Regions from separate parts of the Neptunicella sp. genome, predicted to be linked through region 1. Evidence: predicted binding sites of a transcription regulator. Region 1 holds the regulator's gene; each other region holds the start of a gene.
The links. The regulator FNR, encoded in region 1, switches genes on or off when oxygen is low (the NO sensors DNR and NnrR bind a similar motif). The targets are predictions, from matches to a motif close to TTGATCTAGATCAA.

Region 1 (8,080 bases):
TATTGATAAAAACTACACCATGGATATTTAAGACGTTATCTTATGTAGCTGCGACCTACTTAGGCTGGATTGGTATTGCAGCGATTCGCAGTAGTACAGGCGCGTATTCCGAACAAAGTAATGGTGAGCATCGTCATTTATCCGATAAAAAAGCCTTTATTCGCGGTTTTTTAACCAATGGTTTAAATCCTAAAGCAACATTGTTTTTCTTATCCTTGTTTGCGGTGGTCATTTCTGCCCAAACACCCACTAACATCAAAATTTTTTATGGGGTTTACTTGGCAATTGCAACGGGACTTTGGTTTAGCCTGTTATCTTGTCTGCTCAGTTACAGCAAAATTCGCCAGTTTATTGGCCGCAATGGCCATTGGTTTGATCGGGCTATGGGAATATTGTTAATTGGTTTGGCGATTCAACTTATCGTGTCGGATCTATTCTAGTTTTTCTCCCCCACTTAAATGCAGGGGAGACTTAACACTAGCGACTTACCCGCACTTCACCGACGCCGACCTGAGCATCGATTAAATACTTACCATTGCCTTGCCAGTTAGCCTCTGAAGACATCAATGCTCTAGATGAATGTGCTGAATCAAAGTCTTGTAGTGATGCTTCTCCAACTCCGGATTCGAGGTGAATGGAACGATAATTATCACTTGCCACTTCAATTCGTAATTCTCCTACACCAAGTTCAGCTTTGATATCGCGATTGAGTTGAGTTAATACCGCCTGACCTACTCCCATATCAAGATTAATACTGGCGCTACTTGGCACGCTAATTTGCCATGTTTGTTTGGTATTATCTTCATCAATTTCCAGAAAGACGCGACTTTGACGAATGTTTTTGGTTAATTCGACATGATCTAAATCAGCGGATGAAAACCAGTTATGCTCTTGTTCTTCGACGATAACCGATAATTCAATGTAATTTCCTTCATGGGTGGTTAATGTAATTTCTCCAACCGGTACCTGTATTTCAATCTGACTATCTTCAATAATATCGAATTTATCATTAAGACTAATGCTATCTTTTGCCATTGCCGTGCTAGTTGTCAATGCTAAAAATAAAGCGGCTGATAGTGTTTTGTTGATCATGTTGTTCACCCTATATTAATGAAATAAATTGTTAGTTTTTGTATCTTTCGTGCAGATATATTTAGGATTTTGCAAATCGGGTGCCACAAAATATTTACAATAAAATCAATTCTTTATAGTTTTCTATATTAATGTCTGGCTGTGTTTTTTGTGAAATTGACCAATTTGTAATGGATTTAGTCACAAAGTAATTTATTTTCTATCCATGCGAATAGCACATATTAAGACGTGATTTGATACAATGGACTTTGCTAATTATTAGGTGGCTTAACTTTGTCTGAAAAATATCAAATCCAAATTGGTGGCGATCTTGAAAAAGCGTTAACCGGAAAATACGAGTTAAATATTAAAGCCGTGCTCGAAGAAGGCTGGCAAAACACCCGCACAACCAAATGGATAATGTTGCAGGGCATATTACTGTCTGTTGCGTTGTCTTACGCAATGCTCACCTTTCTATTACCGACCCACAACTTGGTTGAGTTAGCGTCACTAGAGACTCAGATTAATCCATTGTGGGCGATGGTCATTACTATTCTCATTACGCCCATTATGACTGCCGTGCAGATGATGGGGATTAAACATAGTTTAGGTGGACAATCGCAATTTAATGATTTGTTTCGTTTTATCCCGAATATCTTGGTGTTAGGCGTCACTGAATTAGCCACAGGTCTATTAGTTAACGTTGGTTTAAGTTTATTAATTCTGCCGGGCTTTTATTTACTTATTGCCACCAGTTTTGCCATTCAACTGGTTGCCGAACGTCAGTTATCTCCGCTTAAAGCCATTTGGTACTCGATACGAACAGTGAATCATAAGCTGTGGCAATTTGGTTTATTATTTATACTTTTCGTCGCGTTAATGTTGCTATGTGTTTTTACCTTGGGTTTGGCATATATTTGGGTCGGGCCATTTTATTACAATGTAAAAGGGATCTTGTACAGGAACATATTTGGTACTTTAATCAAATTCGAAACCCATGCTGGGCAATCTAAAGAGAAAACAAAAGATGAGTCAGTATTCGATGCATAAAATAACGTGGCATAAAGCACTGTGGCGTTCCTCGGTAACAGGGATATTTATTGTTGCCCTGATATACCCATTCCTGTATCCATCGCAAGTCATAACAAGCACAGAACAAGCCGAACCGGTTAAACGCTTAATCCCTGATTTTGCCAAGTTTAAACAGGTTAAAAAGAAGAAAAAGGCATTTTTTAATTATTTACGTCCGGAGTTGGAAAGGCAAAATGACCTGATTAGACAAGATCGGCAATTCTTATTGACTTTGCATGATAAAATAATACGTAATCAATCGCTTAGTGCAAACGAGCAACAACGTTTAACCACTATTAGCGTGCAATATCAATTAGAAAACGCGCCACAAGATGAAACGCAATGGCAAACCTTATTGAGACGAGTCGATATTATTCCCATTGAGTTAACCTTAGTTCAAGCGGCGAATGAATCAGCTTGGGGAACCTCAAGATTTGCCAAAAAAGGCTATAACTTTTTTGGCCTATGGTGCTACCGCAAAGGTTGCGGGTTTGTACCGAAGCAACGTGATGAAGATGCCGCACATGAAGTCGCTAAATTTCGCGACTTATCTCATGCGGTACAAACCTATCTACTGAATTTGAATAGTTATTACGCCTATGATGATTTGCGCATGATCCGTGCGGATCTCAGACAACAAAAACAAAAACTGACGCCTGAAGCCATTGCTCAGGGCCTGATTAATTATTCTACTCGCCGAGAAGAATATGTAGACGAATTAGTGGCGATGATCCGCCATAACCGGAAGTATATGCGATGAAATATGCGGTTATTCTATTCACATTGTTAACTGCCAGCGTTATCGCAGAGCCCTTAAATGTGGATTACGGTGCGTTCTATTCTCATTTGCGCAAGATTGATGATAAAAAACTGGATAAACTGGAATTTGCGTTCGGTTTTAAACTGGTTGGCGAGACTCGTCTATGCCAAATAAATAGCGGCTTGATCCATACTCAAAAAGTGGATCTCCCTATACATATCCGTGACGACAATCGTTTTGTTTTACCCACGGAAAAGGCACTTAAATTAGCCGATGCACAGGTACAGCTTGATTTAGTTGAGCCAGCTAATCAATGTGACATGTCAGTACAAATACAGGTCAAACCGGAGCTCATTCAATCAAATTTATCCATAACTGCATTATCCGCAATCATGGAACAGTTCGATCAGTTTTTTGATGATATGGGCAGTTTTTTATCATTTTTGATGCCGTCACCTGAAGGTATTTTGTTGCAATTCAAATCTGATCAAGTGCCACAAATATCAGTTAACAACAAATTGTCAACTGACCTAACAGTTAATCAACATCAATTGATTTTAACTCGCAACTGGCTAAGCACTCATCAAGGTGAGATGCGCTTTGTGCCAGCACCCAACAAAATTAGCGTTTATGTTAACCAAGATTGATGATTTGAACGGTCTCATCTTTACTGGGCTGAGACGCGTTTATTTCAGGTTGATCAAAGGCGGTATCACCGTCTTGGTATGGCGTATCCTGAGTCGCTAAGGTTTTAAAATCAAATAACTGCGAATCAGCCAAATGTGAAGGAACCACATTCTGTAAACTTTTCGCCATACTTTCGATACGCCCAGGAAAACGTTTTTGCCAATCTTGTAACATGCCCTTTATCGCTTTACGTTGCAGGTTTTCTTGTGAGCCACACAGGTTACAAGGAATAATTGGAAAGCCAACCAATTCAGAATAACGGGCAATATCTTTTTCAGTGCAATAGGCGAGGGGACGGATCACCATCTGCTGCCCATCGTCACTGACCAGTTTTGGTGGCATCGCCTTAAGTTTGCCTCCATAAAACATATTCAGAAACAAGGTTTCCAACATATCATCACGGTGATGGCCTAAAGCAATTTTAGTTGCCCCCAATTCGGTGGCGGTGCGATACAAAATACCACGACGCAGGCGTGAACAAAGTGAACAGGTGGTTTTTCCTTCGGGGACTTTATCGACCACAATAGAGTAGGTATCTTCTTCTACGATTTTATACTCAACCCCAATAGTTTCTAAATACTCCGGAAGAACATGCTCAGGAAAGCCAGGTTGTTTTTGGTCGAGGTTGACAGCAATGATGTCAAAATGGATCGGGGCTAAACGGCGTAAAAAAAGCAAAATATCCAGCATGGTATAGCTGTCCTTACCACCAGATAAGCACACCATGACTTTATCTCCCTCTTCGATCATATTGAAATCAGCAATAGCTTGGCCGACACCACGACGAAGACGTTTCTGCAACTTATTGAAACTGTATTTTTGCTTGGCCGATAAGGCTTCAATTTGACTCATTTTTCTGTTTCCCCTAAACCCATTGGCCTAAAAATAGCGCGGCGGATTATACCTTAATTCGCACAAATTGAAATTCAGGGTTTACTCTGTAAATTGGGGATTAATTTTCCATTGGTGATTTAAAACCTTCAGGTTTAATGGTCAAAACATCACAATCCAGCGAGTCAATGACATGTTCGGCTGTATTGCCAATCAAGGCGGCTGAAATACCGGTTCGGCCAACCGTTCCAATAATCACCAATTCGGCATTAATATCCTTCGCAACTAACGGAATAGCCGTTTCAGGCAAGCCTTCACGAACATGGCTACAGGCACTATTAAAACCGTGTGTCTGACAAAACTCATTCATCGAATTGATATGATAATCTCGTACTGACTGGTTATAGTTTTGTGGATCAAATTCAGGGATTTCAATGGCAATATTAACCGGTGTACCGGGGTAAGCATTGACCAAATGTACTTTCGCATTTAACGTTTCGGCAAAATCCTTGGCGCACTTGGCTAATTTATTATTGAGTGATTGGTGTTCCTTATCTTCCGTACCGGCGCTCACGGCCGCGAGTATATTACCACTTTCTGGCCATTCCTGTTCTTTAACCAATAAAACGGGAGCAGGGCATTTACGCATTAGATGCCAATCAGTAGGAGTAAATACGACAGCTTTTAATACACCATGTTCATGAGTTCCTTTAATAACTAAATCATAATTGTGCTGGATCACTTCATGAATAATGCTTTCAAAGGGACGGTTGTGCCAAACCACCTTTAAATCAATGTTAATGTTATTGCTGTGATGATGTTGCTCTACGATCGATGTAAGCCACTCTGTTCGATCATCAACGACCGATTGACGCATAGATTCTCGTTCAGTCACTGACAGCATAGTGGTCATTTCATAGGAAAAATCGTAGATGGTTAATAAAGCGGTAATACTTGCACCGGTTTTATTGGCAATATGAATCGCCCGCTTGAGTGATTTCTGTTCTTCGCTGGATGGATCGATAACCGCAAGTAGAGTTTGATACTTGAGCATAATAATAACCTCCGACAAAATAAGTGAAATTACATCGCTTACTATCAGTTTATGCGTTGTCTAACCGTTCTGCCAGCGAAGTGGTAGATATATCAATAATTTAACGATAATTTAGGGGACATTGAGCTTAGGAAGAGCGGTAATAAAATTAATCAGACGACATTCCAAGCTTATCCCTTTCGTCAGACTTCAACGTAATTAATTTACCGTCGACATCAATTTTACCTTGCCGCTGAAGTTGACCTAGTAAACGACTGACGGTTTCAATGGATAAGCCCAAATAGTTGCCTATTTCACCTCGGGTCATACTTAACCTAAACGTATTGGGTGAGAATCCTCGTTGGCCAAAACGTTGTCCCATGGAGTTTAAAAAATACTCTAAACGCTCATTGGCTGAGTATTGGTTCAGAACCCGTGACATTTGTTGATGATGACAAAGCATACCGCTCATAATGCGATTAATTTGTTGACGAAGTTTGGGAAACACGTCGGCTAGATGATCCAGGGTATGATAGGGAATTTCACAAATCATCGATGTTTCGAGTGCTTGGGCATGACTTTGGTGGGCCATTAATTCCAGACCATCAAAACCAATAATATCCCCGGGCAAATGAAATGCGATGATTTGCTCTTCACCATTTTCCGATAAAGTAAAAGACTTAAATGAGCCTGATCTGACGGCATATAACGCCGTAAGGGGTTGATTAGCTTCGTACAGGTGTTGGTGCTTTTGATACGGACTTTTGCGCACCACAATATCATCCAGACGTTCAATTTCCTTACCCTCAAACGAATAAGGTAAACATAACTGACTGAAATGACATTGTTGACAACATAGGTTGTGCGTTGTTTTCTGCATATTCCCTCACAAATAATCTGAAACCATCTTCATTCCAGCTCAAAATGAATTATCAGAGAGGCTGAATATTATAGGGGTTTTAACAGAATAAGTATCGAAAAGCCTAGCATTAACACTGCCATGATCTGGCGGGTAATAGGTAATGCCAGATATTGTTTAAGTGTATTTCCCAGCGTACCCAATATTAACAAAGCGGGCAAGGTACCTAAACCAAAAAACAGCATGGTTAACGCCCCATTGACTGCTGAGCCACTTGCCATACTCCATACTAACGTAGAATAGACCAGGCCACAGGGTAACCAACCCCAAATAAGTCCATAAGGTATCACCGCTAGCGGTGTAGAAAAGGGAATAAAACGTTTACTGAGCGGCGATATTTGGCGCCAGAAAACGCCCCCTAATTTTTCAAGATGAGTTAATACTTTCCACCAGCCACCGATGTAACAGGCTAATAACAATAAAAAAATGCCGCTAAGCAGTTGTAACCAAACAAGTCCTTGATGCACCTGATGAGAGAATATTTCGCCCAGATAACCCGTTACTCCTCCAGCAATACTATAACTGGTAATACGTCCCACATTGTATGCCAGTATATAAGGTAGCGGATTAGTCTTAGATGGAATAGCAAAAGTGAAAGCGCCAACGATACCACCGCACATTCCAACGCAATGAACGCTGCCGGCAATCCCAACCAGTAACGCCGAGAGAAGATTGAGTTCAGTCATGCTTGCTGGTATCAGATTCCGGCTTTTTCAGGTCATCATCAAATAAAATACTATGGCCGTGACGTTCGAGATCTTCAAACTGATTTGACTTTACTGCCCAGAAAAAAATAACCAACGCTATCCCTACCAGTACAATTGTCAGCGGGATCAAGAAATACAGAATACTCATGGTTAATGGCCTTGATATTTTAATATTCGTAACGAATTCGTCACGACAATAACAGAACTGAGTGACATCCCCAACACCGCCATCCAAGGAGTTAATACGCCACTAACGGCGAGGGGCAGTACCAGCACATTATAACCTATCGCCCAGCCCATATTCTGCCTTATTTTGCGCTGAGTGACGTGGGCTATTTTAAGTAAATAGGCAATTAGATCTAACTGATTATTGAGTAATACTATATCAGCACTGTTTTTAGCCAGTTCAGAAGCACTACCCACGGCAATCGAAATATTGGCAGCAGACAACACAGGGCTATCATTAATTCCGTCACCAATCATTAATACGCTTTGATTCTGTTGCTGTAGCTGTTTTATCACTGCCATTTTTTGTTGTGGCGAGCAGCTAGCATGAAAGTGATTGATTTTTAGCTGATGGGCTAGCTGTTCAACACTAAAAGCATTATCACCACTGATAAGGTGGGTCTCAATCGCAGCTAAGCGCTCCAACAATGTGCTTGCTTGTGGTCTAAGCACGTCATCCACATAAAATACCGCTAGCAACTGGTGCTGATTGGCTAAAAAAACTCGCGCAGAGCGATACTGTTCGGGAATATCGTGCTGTATAAAATCAGCAGAGCCCACCTGATATTGTTCTTGGCCAATTATTGCACTTATGCCTTTGCCTTGTACTACTTGGATATTGTCACAGGGTAACAGGTCGATAACATGGCGAAATGCACTGGCGATAGGATGCTCGGAATGTTGTTCAAGACTGGCAATAATCTTCAATGCCTGTTCATCAGGCATTTTGGATAAATTAACCATTTTAAGTAGACGGAAGTGACCTTCCGTTAAGG
Region 2 (8,080 bases), on a different contig from region 1:
GCATTAAAAAAAGCAGCTGACGGCGATGGTGCGATTGTCATCTTTACCGGAGTCGTAAGAGATCTATGTAGCCTTGGCAGCGTCAACGGCGTCAATCTGGAACACTATCCGGGTATGGCCGAGAAATCTCTGATGGAAATCTGTAGCCAAGCCCGCCAGCGCTGGTCATTAGGCCAACTGCGGATCATCCACCGGGTTGGCGAACTAATGGCCAATGAACAAATTGTTTTTGTTGGTGTAACTAGCAAACATCGCCGCGATGCCTTTGATGCTTGCGAATTTCTGATGGATTATTTAAAAACCCGTGCTCCAATATGGAAGAAAGAGCTTACCAGTCAAGGAGGTGTGTGGGTGGAAGCAAAAGCTTTAGATGATGACTATGCTGCTCGTTGGAAATAATTTTTTATAAAAATTAGAAACAGATAGATAAACATATTTGCGGATACAGTCCTCTTCACACGGATTTGAGTTATCAGCATGTGGCCTTCGAAAACCCTGAATAGAATCTAAGGTAAGCGGAACCTTCTGCAGGACTTTCGCATAACTTTATCTGTTTTCCGCTCATAGGATGGTACATCAATGCCAAAATATTCAGGAAATTTATGAATATAGCAGGGTGGAGATGAGAACTGACTTCTAGAGGTATCTTGGCTGCAATCTTTTTTGTCTTCATATGTGTTACTTTAGGCGAATTGTTGTCCGGCCAAATCATTAACGTTCTGTGATTTCCACAATTTTAATATAACCAACCGGTACGAAAAGACACACCGACAAGTACAAACAGTATAGAAAACAAGGTAACCGGGATAATATGCCAAGCCATGGTAACCAGGCTTTTTTCTGAAAGCTTGGGTAATACTCGAAGCTTTGCATCCAATGCAAATCCTATCGTTGCTGCAAGCAGACTGAGTTTGGCCAGAATTCCATTTGCTAGCGGATTGCTGATATCAAACCACAAGCGAACATCAGGTAGCATGTAATAGGCAAGTAGCAAGCCGGTAACTATCTGGACAATCAGTGCGGGCATTCCGATCTTCTCATAGGCAGATTCAAAATTAAGCAACATCATGGGTGAGCATGTCCTGAGCACTTTCGGCAATATTACTGTGGCAAGCACAATATGCCCGCCAGTCCAGATGGTTGCCGCCAGAATATGTAATACCAACAATACGTCGTACATTGTTACTCACCGGCCCGTTTAGTCCAAAACGATGTTTTAGACTGCACTTAGCAAACTATCAAATAATTCAATAATGACGTTTTCCCCTTCAGCCACATGGCCACGTTCGTTTTCCAGTACCACATAGCAGTTGGCCTGGTAAAAAGAAGATAACACCCCGGAACTTTGGTTGGATAACGGACTGACGCTTAGATTGCCTTGATTATCCTTCACGTAAATACCACGTTGAAAATCAGTACGACCGGGGCGCTTTCTAAATGATTCAGATGCTTTGGCTTTAAGCCGCGTTCTCTGGGTAGGTATTTTACCGCTGAGCAATTGCAAGCTGGGTAACGCAATTTGGTGAAAGGTCACCATTGACGATACTGGATTGCCAGGCAAACCAAAAAAATAGCTGTTGGGTAAACGGCCAAAGGCCAACGGTTTTCCGGGTTTAATCGCCAACTTCCAAAAAGCAATATCACCCAATTCTTCCAGTATTTCGCGAGTAAAGTCGGCTTCACCTACCGAAACTCCTCCTGAAGTAATCACCACATCAGCCTGCTGGTCGGCCTGCAAAAATGCGTTACGAATACTGTCAGGACTATCTTCAATAACACCTAAATCGATTACCTGCATTCCCGCTTGTTGTAACAAAGCCTGCAAGGCGGGGCGATTAGAATCATAAATGCAACCCTCGGGCAGAATTTCACCGGGCTGGTACAACTCGTCGCCTGTTGAAAAAATCGCTACTTTAACAAATCTAAATACCGGTACATGTATCACACCGATTGAGGCCAGCAAACCGATGTCTACCGGACTGACTTTATGTCCCTTACTCAATACACTTTGTCCCTGACAAATATCTTCACCACGACGCCGAATCGCTTCTCCCGGTTTGACCCGTGTTTGTATTTGAATCAGGCCATTATCGGCTAGCGTATTTTCCTGCATGACCACAGCATCGGTACCATGCGGAATACGTGCGCCGGTCATAATTCGTACACACTGTCCTTCTGCAACACTTCCTTGAAAGGGTTTACCAGCAAAACTTTTACCGATTTGTGCCAGTTTGTGGTGTTTGCCTATATCTTCTATCCGCAACGCATAACCGTCCATGGCCGAGTTGTCATAACCAGGCACATCAATAGGGGAACAGATGTCTTCAGCTAATACCCGTCCAACCGACTGAGCTAACGGCAATATTTCAGCATCTGTCAACGGCTGGATAGTTTGCCAAATTTTTTCCATTGCCAGCTCAATCGGTATCAGGCCAGGCGCATCACAACAACTAACCATCGTTATCACCTCACTTTTAAGAAGTTTGTTGTTCAAATTATCATTTCTTGAACTCTTACCGTTTCCAAATAGATAAGTATTCCGTTGATTAACTCTGAAAACTGCGGAGTATGAATATCAACTCGAAACAGCTTAATAAGCCAATAAATAAAAAGATATTTCATCTAAGGGGTAACACCCTATCTCCGAAGTGGTATCAAAACGACTATTAGATCTGTTGCGAATTTAACCCTGTTAATTCGCATTATGGTTAAATGAACCAGAATTAAGGTAGATCAATTTCTTAATAATGATGTTCGCTAAAATAACTACTTTGTTCTTTTAGGTGTTACCCTATGTTTAAACCTGAATTACTTTCACCAGCGGGTAGTTTAAAAGCGATGTGCATGGCATTTGCGTATGGTGCCGATGCTGTATATGCAGGACAACCACGCTACAGCCTAAGAGTGCGTAACAATGAATTTAATCTGACAACACTCAAGATAGGTATTAATGAAGCACATAAACTAGGTAAAAAGTTTTATGTCGTCATTAATATTACACCTCACAATAGCAAACTAACTCATTTTATTGACGATATAAACTCAGTCGTTTCACTCCAACCAGATGCCTTCATTGTCTCCGATCCCGGCCTGATTTTACTTATGAAGCATCATTTCCCACAAGTCGCGTTACACTTATCTGTGCAAGCCAATACCACTAATTGGGCATCAGTAAAATTTTGGCAAGTACAGGGAATTGAACGCGTTATTTTATCCCGAGAATTATCGATTGAAGAAATAGCTGAAATACGCCGTCATGTTCCTTCTATGCCAATAGAAGTGTTTGTACATGGTGCACTATGCATGGCATATTCAGGGCGCTGTTTGTTATCCGGCTATATTAACAGACGAGATCCCAATCAAGGCGCCTGTACAAATGCTTGTCGCTGGTCATATCAGGTATACGACTCGGTAACAGACGATGTAGGGCAGTACCACCCCAGAGAAACGCCCGTATTGCTTTCAGAGCAAGCCAAACCTGATGACTTAATGACATTGGATGAAGACATGCATGGTAGCTATATACTTAATTCCAAAGATTTGCGAGCAGTTGAACACATTGCTTCATTAACCAAAATAGGTGTTCACTCACTGAAGATCGAGGGACGCACCAAATCTCCCTATTATGTTGCACGCACTGCGCAAGTTTATCGACGAGCAATAGATGATGCTGTAGTTGGGAAAGCATTTGACTCAAATCTGTTAACCGAGTTGAACGGAATGGCTAGTCGTGGTTTTACAGATGGATTTTTACGGCGCCATGTACCTCAGAGTACGCAAAATTATTCTGAAAATCATCGTTTTGGCCAGCAATTGCTGGTTGGCGAATTCATTGGAGAACAAGATGCTAGAAATTATGCAGTGTTAGATGTAAAGAACTGTTTCTCAACGGGCGACATGTTGATCTTAATGACCCCTAATGGGAATCATAATTTCAAACTCAATACACTCAAAGATATACATCACCGAGATATTGATCGGGCTCCGGGTTCAGGTTATCAGGTGAAAGTAAAACTACCTTTAAAAACAAATTTACGTTTTGCGATGTTATTAAAAAAGGTGGAATAAAAATAGTGGTGGCGTTTATTGGAAGTGCTTGTATAAATTGTGATATGTGCGTGCCTGAGTGCCCTAATGACGCCATCGATATGGGCGTCAACCACTACAAGGTATTTAATGATCTTTGTACAGAGTGTGCCGGATTTTATAATGACCCCGCATGCATCAAAGTCTGTCCTATTGATTGCATTGATATAATTGCCAATCCATAAGCCCCCAAAGAAGCTAATGAAACGCATATTCTTGTTCTCTCTTGCTCAACCGGGCTACCTAACAGGGGGTATTATCTGACTAAAAACTTGCCTCTTCCTATATATTTTACTTAGTAAATTGTCGGCTTATATTAAGACGTAAATATTACGCGGGAGCCGCATATGACAAGCATCAACGACACGCGACAAATATCCATTCCTGAACAAAAAAAAGCATTATGGCTATCAACTTTAGCGTTCACACTATGTTTTGCAGTTTGGACCATTTTTTCGATTCTGGGTATCAAATTAAAACAAGAGCTGGGGTTATCTGATACCGAGTTGGGTCTATTAATGGCAACACCTATTCTGACTGGCTCTGTTAGTCGGCTCTTCCTTGGTGTATTAACGGACAGATTTGGTGGGCGCTGGGTTTTTGGTTTGTTGATGCTAACCACATCTATTGCGGTTTACTCATTAAGTATTGCTTCCAGTTATACGCTGTTGCTATTAGCCGCCTTGGGAATTGGTTTAGCTGGCGGCGGCTTTATCGTTGGTGTGACCTATGTTTCAAACTGGTATGAACAGGGAAAACAAGGTACCGCACTCGGTATTTTTGGTGCCGGTAATGTAGGTTCCTCGCTAACAAGTTTTGTTGCCCCCTTCCTTTTGTTAGCCGTTGGTTGGCAGGCAACAGCACAAATATACGCGCTAGTTCTGGCATGTATGGGTGTTGGCTTTATTCTTTTTGCAAAAGCGGATCCTGTACATAGTAAAAGACAAACTTATTCGATTCCTTTATTTGAGCAATTAGCACCACTTTCAGACATCCGCGTTTGGCGATTCTCACTATATTATTTCTTCGTCTTTGGTGCTTTTGTCGCGCTCGCTCTGTGGTTGCCGCATTATTTGATGGAGGTTTATCATCTTGATCTGGCAACTGCAGGTATTGTGGCAGGATTGTATACGGTTCCCGCCTCTCTATTCAGGGTGCTAGGGGGATGGCTGTCAGATAAATACGGTGCCAGAAAGGTTATGTACTGGACCTTGATTGCATCAGTACTGTGTACTTTTTTACTGAGTTATCCTCCCACACAGTATCAGGTTCAAGGGATTGATCGTACCTATACTTTTTCTTTTGAAACGCATTTGCTCGTTTTTGTCCTACTGACATTTATTTTAGGCTTTTTTATGTCTCTGGGTAAGGCGGCCGTGTTTAAACATATTCCTGCGTATTATCCAAACCATGTCGGCGTCGTAGGTGGTGCCGTTGGCATGGTAGGTGGTTTGGGAGGCTTCTTCCTACCTTTAACCTTTGGCATGCTCAATGATGTCGTCGGTATTTGGCAAAGCAGCTTTATGCTGTTGTTTGTTGTTTGTGTATTAGCTCTGACATGGATGCATTTTGCCATTCGTCGCGCAGAACACACTGAATGGTTTCAAGGACAGCGTATTACCGATCTCCCAGAAATGGTATCCGAAGACACCTTTGTACTGGAAGATTGGCGTCCTGAAGACCAGCAATTCTGGCAAACAACAGGTAAACGTATTGCCAAAAGGAATCTATGGATTTCCATTCCTAACCTGTTTCTGGCCTTTGCTGTCTGGTCTATTTGGAGCATTATGGTTGTACAAATGCCTCATTTAGGCTTTACCTATAGCTCTAATCAACTATTCTGGCTGGCAGCATTACCTGCACTATCGGGTGCAACTCTTCGTATTTTTTATGGCTTTATGATCCCTATATTCGGTGGACGCCGCTGGACGGCATTATCTACCGCCTCTCTATTACTTCCCTGCCTATGGATGGGTGTGGCTTTACAGAATACCGAAACATCTTATTTAGTCATGCTTATTTTAGCCTTGCTATGCGGTTTAGGCGGAGGCAACTTTTCTTCAAGTATGGCAAATATCAGTTTCTTTTATCCTAAAGTCGAAAAAGGGGCTGCGCTTGGTTTAAATGCAGGTCTGGGTAATCTAGGGGTTTCCGGAATGCAGTTGTTTGCTCCCCTGATGATTTCTTCCAGTGTGTTTGGAAGTCTGGGGGGAACCCCTTTAGAAATGTTAAGTGACAATGGAGAAATTCATCTCGTCTGGTTACAAAACGCGGCATTTATTTGGGTTCCGTTTATTGCGATAGCTGCAATTGCCGCCTGGTTTGGCATGAACGATATTGCCGATGCAAAATCTTCATTAAAAGAACAAGCTGTTGTCTTCAAACGTTCACATACCTGGATTATGTGTTGGCTGTATTTGGGAACATTTGGCAGTTTTATCGGTTTTGCTGCCGGATTTCCGTTATTGTGCGGATTATTATTCCCGGATATAGATCCGGTCAAATACGCCTTTATAGGTCCGTTAGCTGGTGCACTGACAAGGCCCCTAGGTGGAATTTTGGCAGACAAATTTGGCGGTGCTCGCGTCACACTTTGGAGCTTTATTATTATGGGCGCTGGTGTTGCAGGCGTATTATATTTTTTACCTGACGAAACGAGCAATTTTGTTGGATTCTTTGCAATGTTTATCTTGTTATTTAGCGCAACGGGCATTGGTAATGGTTCTACATTCAGAATGGTTCCGGTCATGTTCTTAGCTTTGCGCAGCCGGGCACTGGGACAAGGGCAGGAGAAACAGGCTGAAATTGAAGGTAATCGAGAAAGCGCGGCAGTTATTGGCTTTATTTCAGCCATTGCGGCTTACGGTGGTTTTTTCATTCCCAAAGCTTATGGTTCGTCAATTGCTTTTACCGGCTCGGTACATATGGCACTGTATGGTTTCATTGTTTTTTATATCAGTTGTGTTGCGGTTACATGGTGGTATTACGCCAGACCAAAAGCTGTTGTACCTTGTTAGCAGCGCGATACTCATCTTTTAACAAAGGCTGAACCTTCAGCCTTTGTTATCAACGCACTTTTACCACAAGGTACCAATTCTGTTTTCCTCACCGTTGAATACTGTGCAAACAGTAAAATGATTAAAAGGAATCAAAAATGACAGATCATATTCCTGATGATATATCTCCAGCAGGACGAGATTTACGTGAATATACTGACGAACTGCGCCAAAAACATGCCATCGTCAAGAATATTTCAGACGAGTGGGTTTTATTAAAGCATACGGATATTGTAACTGTTGCGATGGATCACGAACGCTTTTCAAATGCAGTATCCAATTATCTGCAAATCCCAAATGGGTTGGATGGTGAAAAGCATACTCACTACCGAAAAATAATTGATCGATATTTATCCCGGGAAGCGTTAGTGCCATATATTCCCGTTTTTAATCAAGTAGCGATTCAATTAATGAAAGAGTTACCTAAAGGTAAAGTGCTGGATGCGGTAAATGATATTGGTGCCGTTTTTGCTGTGCGAGCACAATGCCAATGGTTGGGATGGCCAAATGAATTAGAACCACTTTTGCTGGAATGGATGGCCGATAACCATGCTGCTACACGCTCTGGAAACAAGGAAGAAATGCGAAATATCGCACGCCGGTTTGACGAAATTATTCTTTCTATCATTCGTCCCCGACAGGTTCTCACTTCTAAGTTAAATGATGTAACCGCCCGTCTTTGTCGTGAAACTGTATATGGACGTTTGTTAACCGAAGCAGAACTGATTTCCATTTTGCGAAATTGGACAGGTGGCGATTTGGGTTCTATCGCACTATGTGTCGGAGTCATTGTGCAACATATTACCAAACATCCCAAACTCATAGAGCAGTTACGAGTAGCTGAAGATGGTGAGGTGGAAGCATTTATTGATGAAGTCCTACGTAATGATGATCCCTTTGTATCTAACCGGCGTATTACCACATGTCCGGTGAAAGTT
Region 3 (8,080 bases), on a different contig from region 1:
TAAACGGTTGCAAGCGCTGTAATTCCATTTCAAAGTACAAATCAAACCGGTCAATTTTCCATTGCTGACAATATGACTCGATATCCAATTCGAAATGACAAATCAATTGGCTGATCAATGCAGCACGTATTTTATCGTCGTTATTCAAACTAAAACCACGCTCTGCAGGCAAACATCCGCTGTTGATGTGTTGGTAATAGATGGGTAATTCTTTACTATTTTGCCATAAGATGCCATTGACTTGACTAATACTGGACACCCCTAACCCGATTAGTGCATCTTGTCCGGTAGTGGTATAGCCTTGAAAATTACGCTGTAATTTTCCTTGTCGTTGAACGAGAGCAAGTGTGTCATTCGGTTTAGCAAAATGATCCATACCAATAAACTGGTATCCTGCATTTACAAAAGCCTTAATACCTAATTGCTGTAACTGTAATTTTAGTGGTGCATTGGGTAGATTGGCGTTATCCAGTTTTCGTTGTGCGGCAAACCGATCAGGTAAATGTGCATAACTAAATAGTGAAACACGGTCTGGTTCCAGCGCAATAATTTCTTTGAGTGTTTGACTAAAGCTATCGGGATGCTGAAAGGGTAAACCGTAAATCAAATCTAAATTTATCGAGTCAAAACCTAACTCTCGGCTCAGCTTGACTTGATGACGAATCAAATCAGTATCTTGTACCCGATTAATAGCAATCTGTACTTTTTCATCTAGATCCTGAACCCCATAACTGACACGGTTAAACCCCAGTTGACGCAAGTGAATCAGTTTTTGATCACTGCAACTCCGAGGATCAATTTCGATACTGATTTCTGCATCTGAATTTAATACAAAATGCTGTTTGACCAATGTCATCAAACGAGTCAATTGCTCTTCTGTTAAGAAGGTAGGTGTACCGCCACCGAGATGAAGCTGATTAATACGTTTATGACTTAGTAACGCCGAGTAAAGGAGCATTTCTTGTGCGAGTGCATCCAAATAGATTTCGGCTTTATGTTGATGACGGGTAATGACTTTATTGCAGCCACAGTAAAAGCATAATTTGTGACAAAATGGGATATGAATATAAAGGCTCAATTCTGTTGCAGCAGTTTTGATTGCACGTGCAATATTGTTCCGGTCAAATTTGCTTTCCAGTGCTAGTGCTGTTGGATAAGACGTATAGCGCGGACCGTTAATATTGTATTTACTAATGAGTTTGGGATCCCATTCCATCATAATTACCTTTTTACTTCGCCGTATATATCCTGGAGTTGTCCGCAGTCGTTCGATCTCATTTCCGTTTTAAATGAACCTTGCTGTTGTACCAACCAGTCCAATCCGTAGGACAGTAAACGTGGAAATCGTTTATTATCGATGCTATCCAGCAAATTTTTACAATATAAGCCCAGCTCAGTATCCCCCAACATTACCAGACGTCGCTGAAAAAATAGCGTGTCCGGATCCACGCTGTTATTGATCATGGCAAGAAATTCAACTGAACTGGCCCTAATAAGCAAATCCTCATTTGTAGGAGATACACAGACTTTGAGCCTTCCTTGTTGCAGGCTAATACCAAAAGCCAGTTGATAGTCATACACATCAATAACCAACGTTTTGTTGTTTAGAAAATCCAGGTCACCTTGCCTGCACTCAGCACGAAAAAATTGGTTGAATACCAAGTTTAACAAATGAACCTGTAAAAGAGGGGGAGCATAGCGGTTAATTGTCCGCATAAAAGTAGGTAGGCCTACTACCACTTTGTGGTTAACTCTTTTAATATCAATCATATACGCTCAAATTTCAAGAATAACATCGTATAATAAAAGCATAATTCGCACACTGTGAAAATAACCTCTCAGAGGTAGTACAGTGATTCTGGAACAAAGGTAACCGAATGGAGTTGTTATGCCCGGCAGGCAGTATGCCAGCATTAAAAACAGCTATCGAACATGGTGCCGATGCTATTTATATCGGTTTAAAAAACGATACTAACGCCCGTCATTTTGCTGGCTTAAATTTCGATGATGCAAAACTGTATGAAGCGGTAAAATTTGTACATGCACATAATAAAAAATTGCATGTTGCAATTAATACCTTTGCTCATCCTGATAATTGGCAACGTTGGCAAAAGGCAGTTGATTGTGCTGTTGAGGCCGGTGTCGATGTGTTGATTTTGGCGGATATTGCCGTACTGGCTTATGCAGCGGAACGGTACCCCAAAATAGAGCGCCATTTGTCTGTACAAGCTTCTGCCACCAATGCAGCAGCTATAGACTTTTATCGTCAATTTGACATTAGTCGAGTAGTGTTACCAAGAGTCCTTTCTATTCAGCAAGTTCGCGCTCTGGCACATAGTTGTAATATCGATCTGGAGGTTTTTGCCTTTGGTAGTTTGTGCATTATGGCAGAAGGACGGTGTTATTTAAGTTCTTATATGACAGGAGAGTCTCCCAACACTGCTGGGGCTTGTTCTCCGGCAACTCATGTTCGTTGGCAGGACAATAATGGCACACTGGAGTCGCGACTAAACGGTATTCTGATAGATCGGTTTGCCCCTAATGAAACCGCCGGTTACCCCACTTTGTGCAAAGGGCGTTTTAGTGTTGGAGACGATACATATCATGCTCTGGAGGAACCTACCAGCCTGAATACACTGGATTTATTACCGGTGTTATATAAAGAGGGTATCCGCTCGCTAAAAATAGAAGGTCGTCAGCGTAGCCCTGCCTATGTAGCTCAAATTACCCGAGTTTGGCGGGCTGCCATTGATGCATTAAAGAATGATCCGGAACGTTTTGTTGTACAACAAGAATGGCAGAATATTCTCTCATCATTGTCTGAGGGGAGCCAAACAACATTGGGTGCCTATCACCGAAAATGGAAATAAAAACTATGCTGTTCTCACTCGGCCCCGTTCAGTATTTTTGGCCAAAACAACAAATGCAGGCTTTTTACGAAGAAGCCGCTGAATCTGACATCGATATTATTTATTTGGGCGAAACTGTATGTAGCAAAAGACGTGAACTGAAATTTAATGATTTTATGCGTTTGGCACATATGTTACGCGAAGCAGGAAAACAAGTGTGCTTATCGTCGATGACACTGATTGAGGCCCCAAATGAGCTACGTGAGCTACGTAAGTATGTCGATAATGGTGAATTTTTGCTGGAAGCCAATGATGTTGGTGTTATCGCTATGTTGCAGGAGAATGCTTTACCTTTTGTCGCTGGGGCCGCGATTAACTGCTATAACCAGCATAGTCTGCGCCGCTTGGTGGGCATGGGATTAACGCGTTGGGTAATGCCGGTAGAGTTGTCGCAATACTGGTTACATACACTATTGTCGAAAAGTGTTATTCGCGATATTCGAGATTGTTTCGAGACAGAGGTCTTGGCTTTTGGTCACTTACCTTTGGCTTGGAGTGGTCGCTGTTTTACCGCGCGATCGGAAAACCGTAGCAAAGACCAATGTGAACTGTGTTGTATCCATTATCCGCAAGGAAGGGAAGTGAAAAGTCAGGATGGAACCTCTGTTTTTGTATTAAATGGTATCCAGACTCAATCAGGATATCGCTATAATTTGATTAATCAATTACCAGATATGGGGAACGATGTTGATATTGTTCGTTTAAATCCTCAGCCTGAAGGTACGTTTGATTGGCTAGCAAAATTTAAAGCCAACATTGACGGTGAAGCCCCGATTCCGTTGTCCCCAACGGAGAGTAACGGTTATTGGCTACAGTTGGCTGGCATGGTATCAGCTTAATGAGATATTAATATCGATTTCTAGCATTATTACTCGTAACAGGACGAAATTAACGATGCAAATAACAGATCTTGCAGCAGAACAAAAATTGTTTCCTTTACTTCGCCAGGCATTTCGCCCTATGTTCCTGTTTGGTGCGATATTTAGCGTCATTGCTATGGCATTGTGGGGCTTAGCACTGACCGGCCATATACAACTTTACCCGTTTGCCAATATCCTGTTTTGGCACAGCCATGAAATGTTGTTCGGGTTTGTTTGTGCTATTGTGATTGGTTTTTTGCTGACTGCTGTTCAGAACTGGACCGGGCTGCGAGCCCCTCATAATAAAACGCTGCTTTTTATTACGCTCTTGTGGTTAAGCGGGCGTCTGTTATTGTTATTTGGTCAGAATCTGTCGATATACTTTGTTGCTGCTGTCGACTTAAGTTTTTTACCTGTGAGCGCCATATTACTGGCACGCCCTCTGATTCAAGCCAAACAACAGCGTAACCTGTTTTTTGTACCCGTGTTGTTGTTGCTAACTTTCTGTAACGCCATGATGTATTTTGGCGTTGCAACTCAACGGCATGACATCCAATTGTTAGGTGCTCAAAATGCCGTCTGGTTGATAACGTTATTGATGGCCATTGTCGGCGGGCGCGTATTACCTATGTTTACGGCCAATGGCACCTTAACGACAAAAGTTACCGCAATCAAATGGTTGGATATTGCTGCATTAGGATCATTGTGGCTTATTTTTATATTACATTTTTTTATGTTGGATAATGACGTACCTCCTGTTGTCATGAGTGGTTTGTTTGCTATCAGTGCACTATTTACCGCTTTACGTTGCTTACGTTGGAAAATCTGGATTACGTTGAAAGTACCTTTATTATGGTCGTTACATTTGGCTTATTGGTTTATTCCATGTGGATTAGCTTTATACAGCGCTCGCTATGCCGGAGCCAATATCAGTAATAGCATTGCCCTTCATGTTTTTACAGCTGGTGCTATGGGGTTGATGATTTTAAGCATGATTTCCCGTGTATCATTGGGTCACAGTGGCCGAATCATTAAGCCCAAAACAATTATGTCGTTTGCTTTTTTATTGGTTATTTTGGCAGCGGGTATTCGTACTTTGCTGATAGGGATTTGGCCTAGCCTGACCATGCAATGGTTAACATTCGGCATTATCACTTGGGTGGTGGCGTATTTGCTATATGTGCTGGTTTATTTCCCAATTTTAACCACACCCAGGCCAGATGGCAGACCAGGTTAATCCTACCCTTAAAGTGGTAGGGCGTCTCTAATATTGACTTGTATCAAATTAAAACTAGCAGCCCAGTATTTATACTCGTTACTCCCTTAATTATTACCTTCGGCGTCATGGGAGAACTTGATATGAAAATTGATTGTCGGCAGAAAACGTTAGTTTATGCATGCTCCGGTTGTTCCAATTTAGCGCAACTTGCCAATGATGTAGCTGTCACTCTTGATCGGGAAGGCTCGGCGCAGATGTCCTGTATTGCAGGGGTCGGTGGCAAAGTCAAACCACTAGTCAGAATAGCCAAGTCAGGAAGGCCGATCTTAGCCATTGATGGTTGTCCTTTAATGTGTGTTAAAAAAACATTGTCAACGATTGGTGTATCGCCGGAGTGGCATATCGAACTGACGTCATTGGGTTATAAAAAAATTGAGCATCAAGATTACAGTTTACATGATGCTTACAAGCTTTTAAAAATCATACATCACGATGTACTAAGTACTACAAAGAGAAGTGGGCAATGTTCTTGGAGTAAATTTCACTAATTTCAACTAGGCTTTTAAACCTAATCGTTGTGCCAATTTGTGCAAATTACTGGGATCCACGTCCAATTGTTTAGCTGCCTGAGACCAATTTCCATCATATTGTTCTAAGGTCCGTTTAATCATTTGCAATTGCACCTGTTGTACAGCCTGTTTCAAACTAATCCCTGTTTGCTGTAACGGTTCGTTAATAACGTGATGAGTCGCTACAGGTACTTGGCTATCTATGTCTAGTAGTGTCGAACCAAGCGTAACAATGTCGCTACGTGAAGCTCCCTGACTTAATGCTTTGATTGCTGCACGACTTATTACATGTTCCAGTTCTCGAACATTCCCCGGCCAGTTATAGCTCAGTAAAGTTAATTCTGCCTCACTGTCCAGACGCAAAGCTCGCAATCCCAATCTGCTACGATTTAATTCCAAAAAATGTCCTGCTAACAAAGGTATATCTTCTACTCTTTCGCGTAACGGAGGAATAGGCAGCGGATAAACCGACAAACGATGGTATAAGTCAGCGCGGAATTCTCCATTTTTAATCTGTTCTTTCAAATCACGATTAGTGGCAGCCACTAAGCGTACATCAACTAATTTGGTTTTATCTGAGCCCAACCGCTGGATTTCACCGTTTTGCAGCACCCGTAATAGTTTAGCTTGCACAACTAGCGGTAATTCACCTACTTCATCTAAAAACAGGGTTCCGCCATCTGCCGCTTCGAACCGTCCAGCGCGTTCATTATGAGCACCAGAAAAAGCGCCTTTGTTATGGCCAAATAATTCACTTTCTGCCAAGTTTTCTGGTAAGGCAGCACAGTTTATATACACGAGTGGTTTATTGGCTCGTGCAGAACTGCGATGTAGTTGTCGGGCAAATAACTCCTTACCTACACCGGTTTCTCCAAGCAATAGTACCGGCAAGTCAGAATTCGCGACTACTGCTAGTTCTTGTAAGATTTGCTGCAAAGCTTTGCTTTGTCCTATTAGTTCATAGCGCTGACTGGTGGGTGAAAATGGTTGATCATTCACCTGATGATTTAAACGCAAATCGCGATTAGACTGTTCCAGTTCAGTCATTCTTACAGCCGCCTCTACTAGTAGACTATAACTTTGTAGCTCAAGTATGGTCGTTTGGCTGAAACTCCCTGCATGAAGCGCATCCAGTGTAAGCACTCCCCAGCAGCGCCCCTCAATGTAAATTGAGATCCCCATGCAGTCGTGTACGGGTAATGCCTCGCCTGGCTGATCCAGCAGTAATCCATCGTACGGATCAGGTAGTTCGGAATCAGGATCAAATCTGACAGGATTACGGCTTGCTAAAATGGTTGTTAATCTAGGATGCTGGGCAACAATAAAGCGACGACCTTGAGCTTCGCTTGCTAATCCATACATTGCTACAGGTTTTAATACTTCGTGTTCTAGTTTCAATAGCCCAACTGCACCGCATCCAAAATAGTTCGCCAGAGTGCTGACTAAACGCTGCAATCTTATAGCAGCAGGGAGGTCGGTAACCAAATCTGCAATTAAACTTTCTTTCAACATGGTTATTTTTACCTACTGGTACATTTGACCCTAAATTATTTAGGTTAAATTTACCATACGGGTCATAAAAGCTATATAAATCAAAGTGGGTAGTATTGGCCTGATAATTGCGAAAGGTGACTAGAAATGATTTAACCCAACTAAATTTTAGGAATTACTATGTCACTACTTGATCAGTCTTTAGGCAATATCGCCACGTCCATTGCGGGAGCGACCGCTGTTTTTCACCAATACAAATTAGATTTTTGTTGTGGAGGTGATCATATTTTGCGTGATGTACTGGCTAAACACCACTTGCCTGAACAAGAACTGCTGGATGCTTTTGCAGAGCTGCAGCAACCTATTGATTATACTGACTGGAGAAAGGTATCCAATGCAGAACTAATAGAGCATATTCTCGTTCGTTTTCATCAACGTCACCGTGTACAACTACCCGAATTGATAAGACTTGCAAGACGAGTCGAATATGTTCACACCGATGAAGAATTCTGCCCTGTAGGACTGGCAAATCATTTAGAAGATATGTATCAGGAACTGGAAAGTCACATGATTAAAGAAGAACAAATTCTCTTTCCTATGTTAATCAGAGGTACTTATCCTTCTGGGCCTATTAGTGTAATGGAAGAGGAACATTTGCAACATGGTGATGCCTTGGCGGTAATCGATGACTTAACCAATAATATCACTTTACCAAAAGATGCTTGCAATACATGGACTGCACTATATGTTGGTTTAAAGGAGTTAAAAGAAGATTTGATGCTGCACATTCTATTAGAGAATCAAATTTTATTCTCGCCGCCCCAACATGGTGACCAATACTGTTGTGGTAGTTGTCAATAATATCTAACACTGCACGAATTTATAATGCGGTAGTACAGTGAAACTATTGTTATTATTTTGAGCTGAGCTATTATCAAGCACTCAAATTGAGGATCCTATGACAATAGTTAACACAATAAAGAGCATCCTACTCACCTTGCCAATTTAAGCCGGTCGCATTGATTGTGACCG

Region 2: the regulator FNR is predicted to act here: its motif matches at 2,724-2,737, upstream of trhP (prephenate-dependent tRNA uridine(34) hydroxylase TrhP).
Region 3: the regulator FNR is predicted to act here: its motif matches at 5,040-5,053, upstream of ACTD55_RS05440 (putative zinc-binding protein).

The regions. Positions count from the first base shown of each region.
Region 1 is NZ_JBLWWF010000023.1:58,593-66,672, reverse strand. Features, by position in the region: gene ACTD55_RS16550 (LysE family translocator) at 1-440, shown strand, start outside; gene ACTD55_RS16545 (hypothetical protein) at 478-1,092, opposite strand; gene ACTD55_RS16540 (hypothetical protein) at 1,366-2,121, shown strand; gene ACTD55_RS16535 (glucosaminidase domain-containing protein) at 2,099-2,902, shown strand; gene ACTD55_RS16530 (DUF2987 domain-containing protein) at 2,899-3,549, shown strand; gene ttcA (tRNA 2-thiocytidine(32) synthetase TtcA) at 3,536-4,441, opposite strand; gene uspE (universal stress protein UspE) at 4,542-5,474, opposite strand; gene fnr (fumarate/nitrate reduction transcriptional regulator Fnr) at 5,623-6,333, opposite strand; gene ACTD55_RS16510 (sulfite exporter TauE/SafE family protein) at 6,402-7,058, opposite strand; gene ccoS (cbb3-type cytochrome oxidase assembly protein CcoS) at 7,051-7,227, opposite strand; gene ACTD55_RS16500 (heavy metal translocating P-type ATPase) at 7,230-8,080, opposite strand, start outside.
Region 2 is NZ_JBLWWF010000005.1:120,807-128,886, forward strand. Features, by position in the region: gene moaE (molybdopterin synthase catalytic subunit MoaE) at 1-399, shown strand, start outside; gene ACTD55_RS05575 (copper resistance protein CopD) at 737-1,180, opposite strand; gene moeA (molybdopterin molybdotransferase MoeA) at 1,217-2,458, opposite strand; gene trhP (prephenate-dependent tRNA uridine(34) hydroxylase TrhP) at 2,794-4,068, shown strand; partial or broken gene ACTD55_RS05590 (4Fe-4S binding protein) at 4,074-4,253, shown strand; gene ACTD55_RS05595 (nitrate/nitrite transporter) at 4,434-7,103, shown strand; gene ACTD55_RS05600 (cytochrome P450) at 7,241-8,080, shown strand, end outside.
Region 3 is NZ_JBLWWF010000005.1:88,555-96,634, reverse strand. Features, by position in the region: gene hemN (oxygen-independent coproporphyrinogen III oxidase) at 1-1,219, opposite strand, end outside; gene ubiT (ubiquinone anaerobic biosynthesis accessory factor UbiT) at 1,222-1,770, opposite strand; gene ubiU (ubiquinone anaerobic biosynthesis protein UbiU) at 1,878-2,870, shown strand; gene ACTD55_RS05450 (U32 family peptidase) at 2,876-3,748, shown strand; gene ACTD55_RS05445 (NnrS family protein) at 3,804-5,006, shown strand; gene ACTD55_RS05440 (putative zinc-binding protein) at 5,129-5,536, shown strand; gene norR (nitric oxide reductase transcriptional regulator NorR) at 5,543-7,069, opposite strand; gene ytfE (iron-sulfur cluster repair protein YtfE) at 7,229-7,909, shown strand.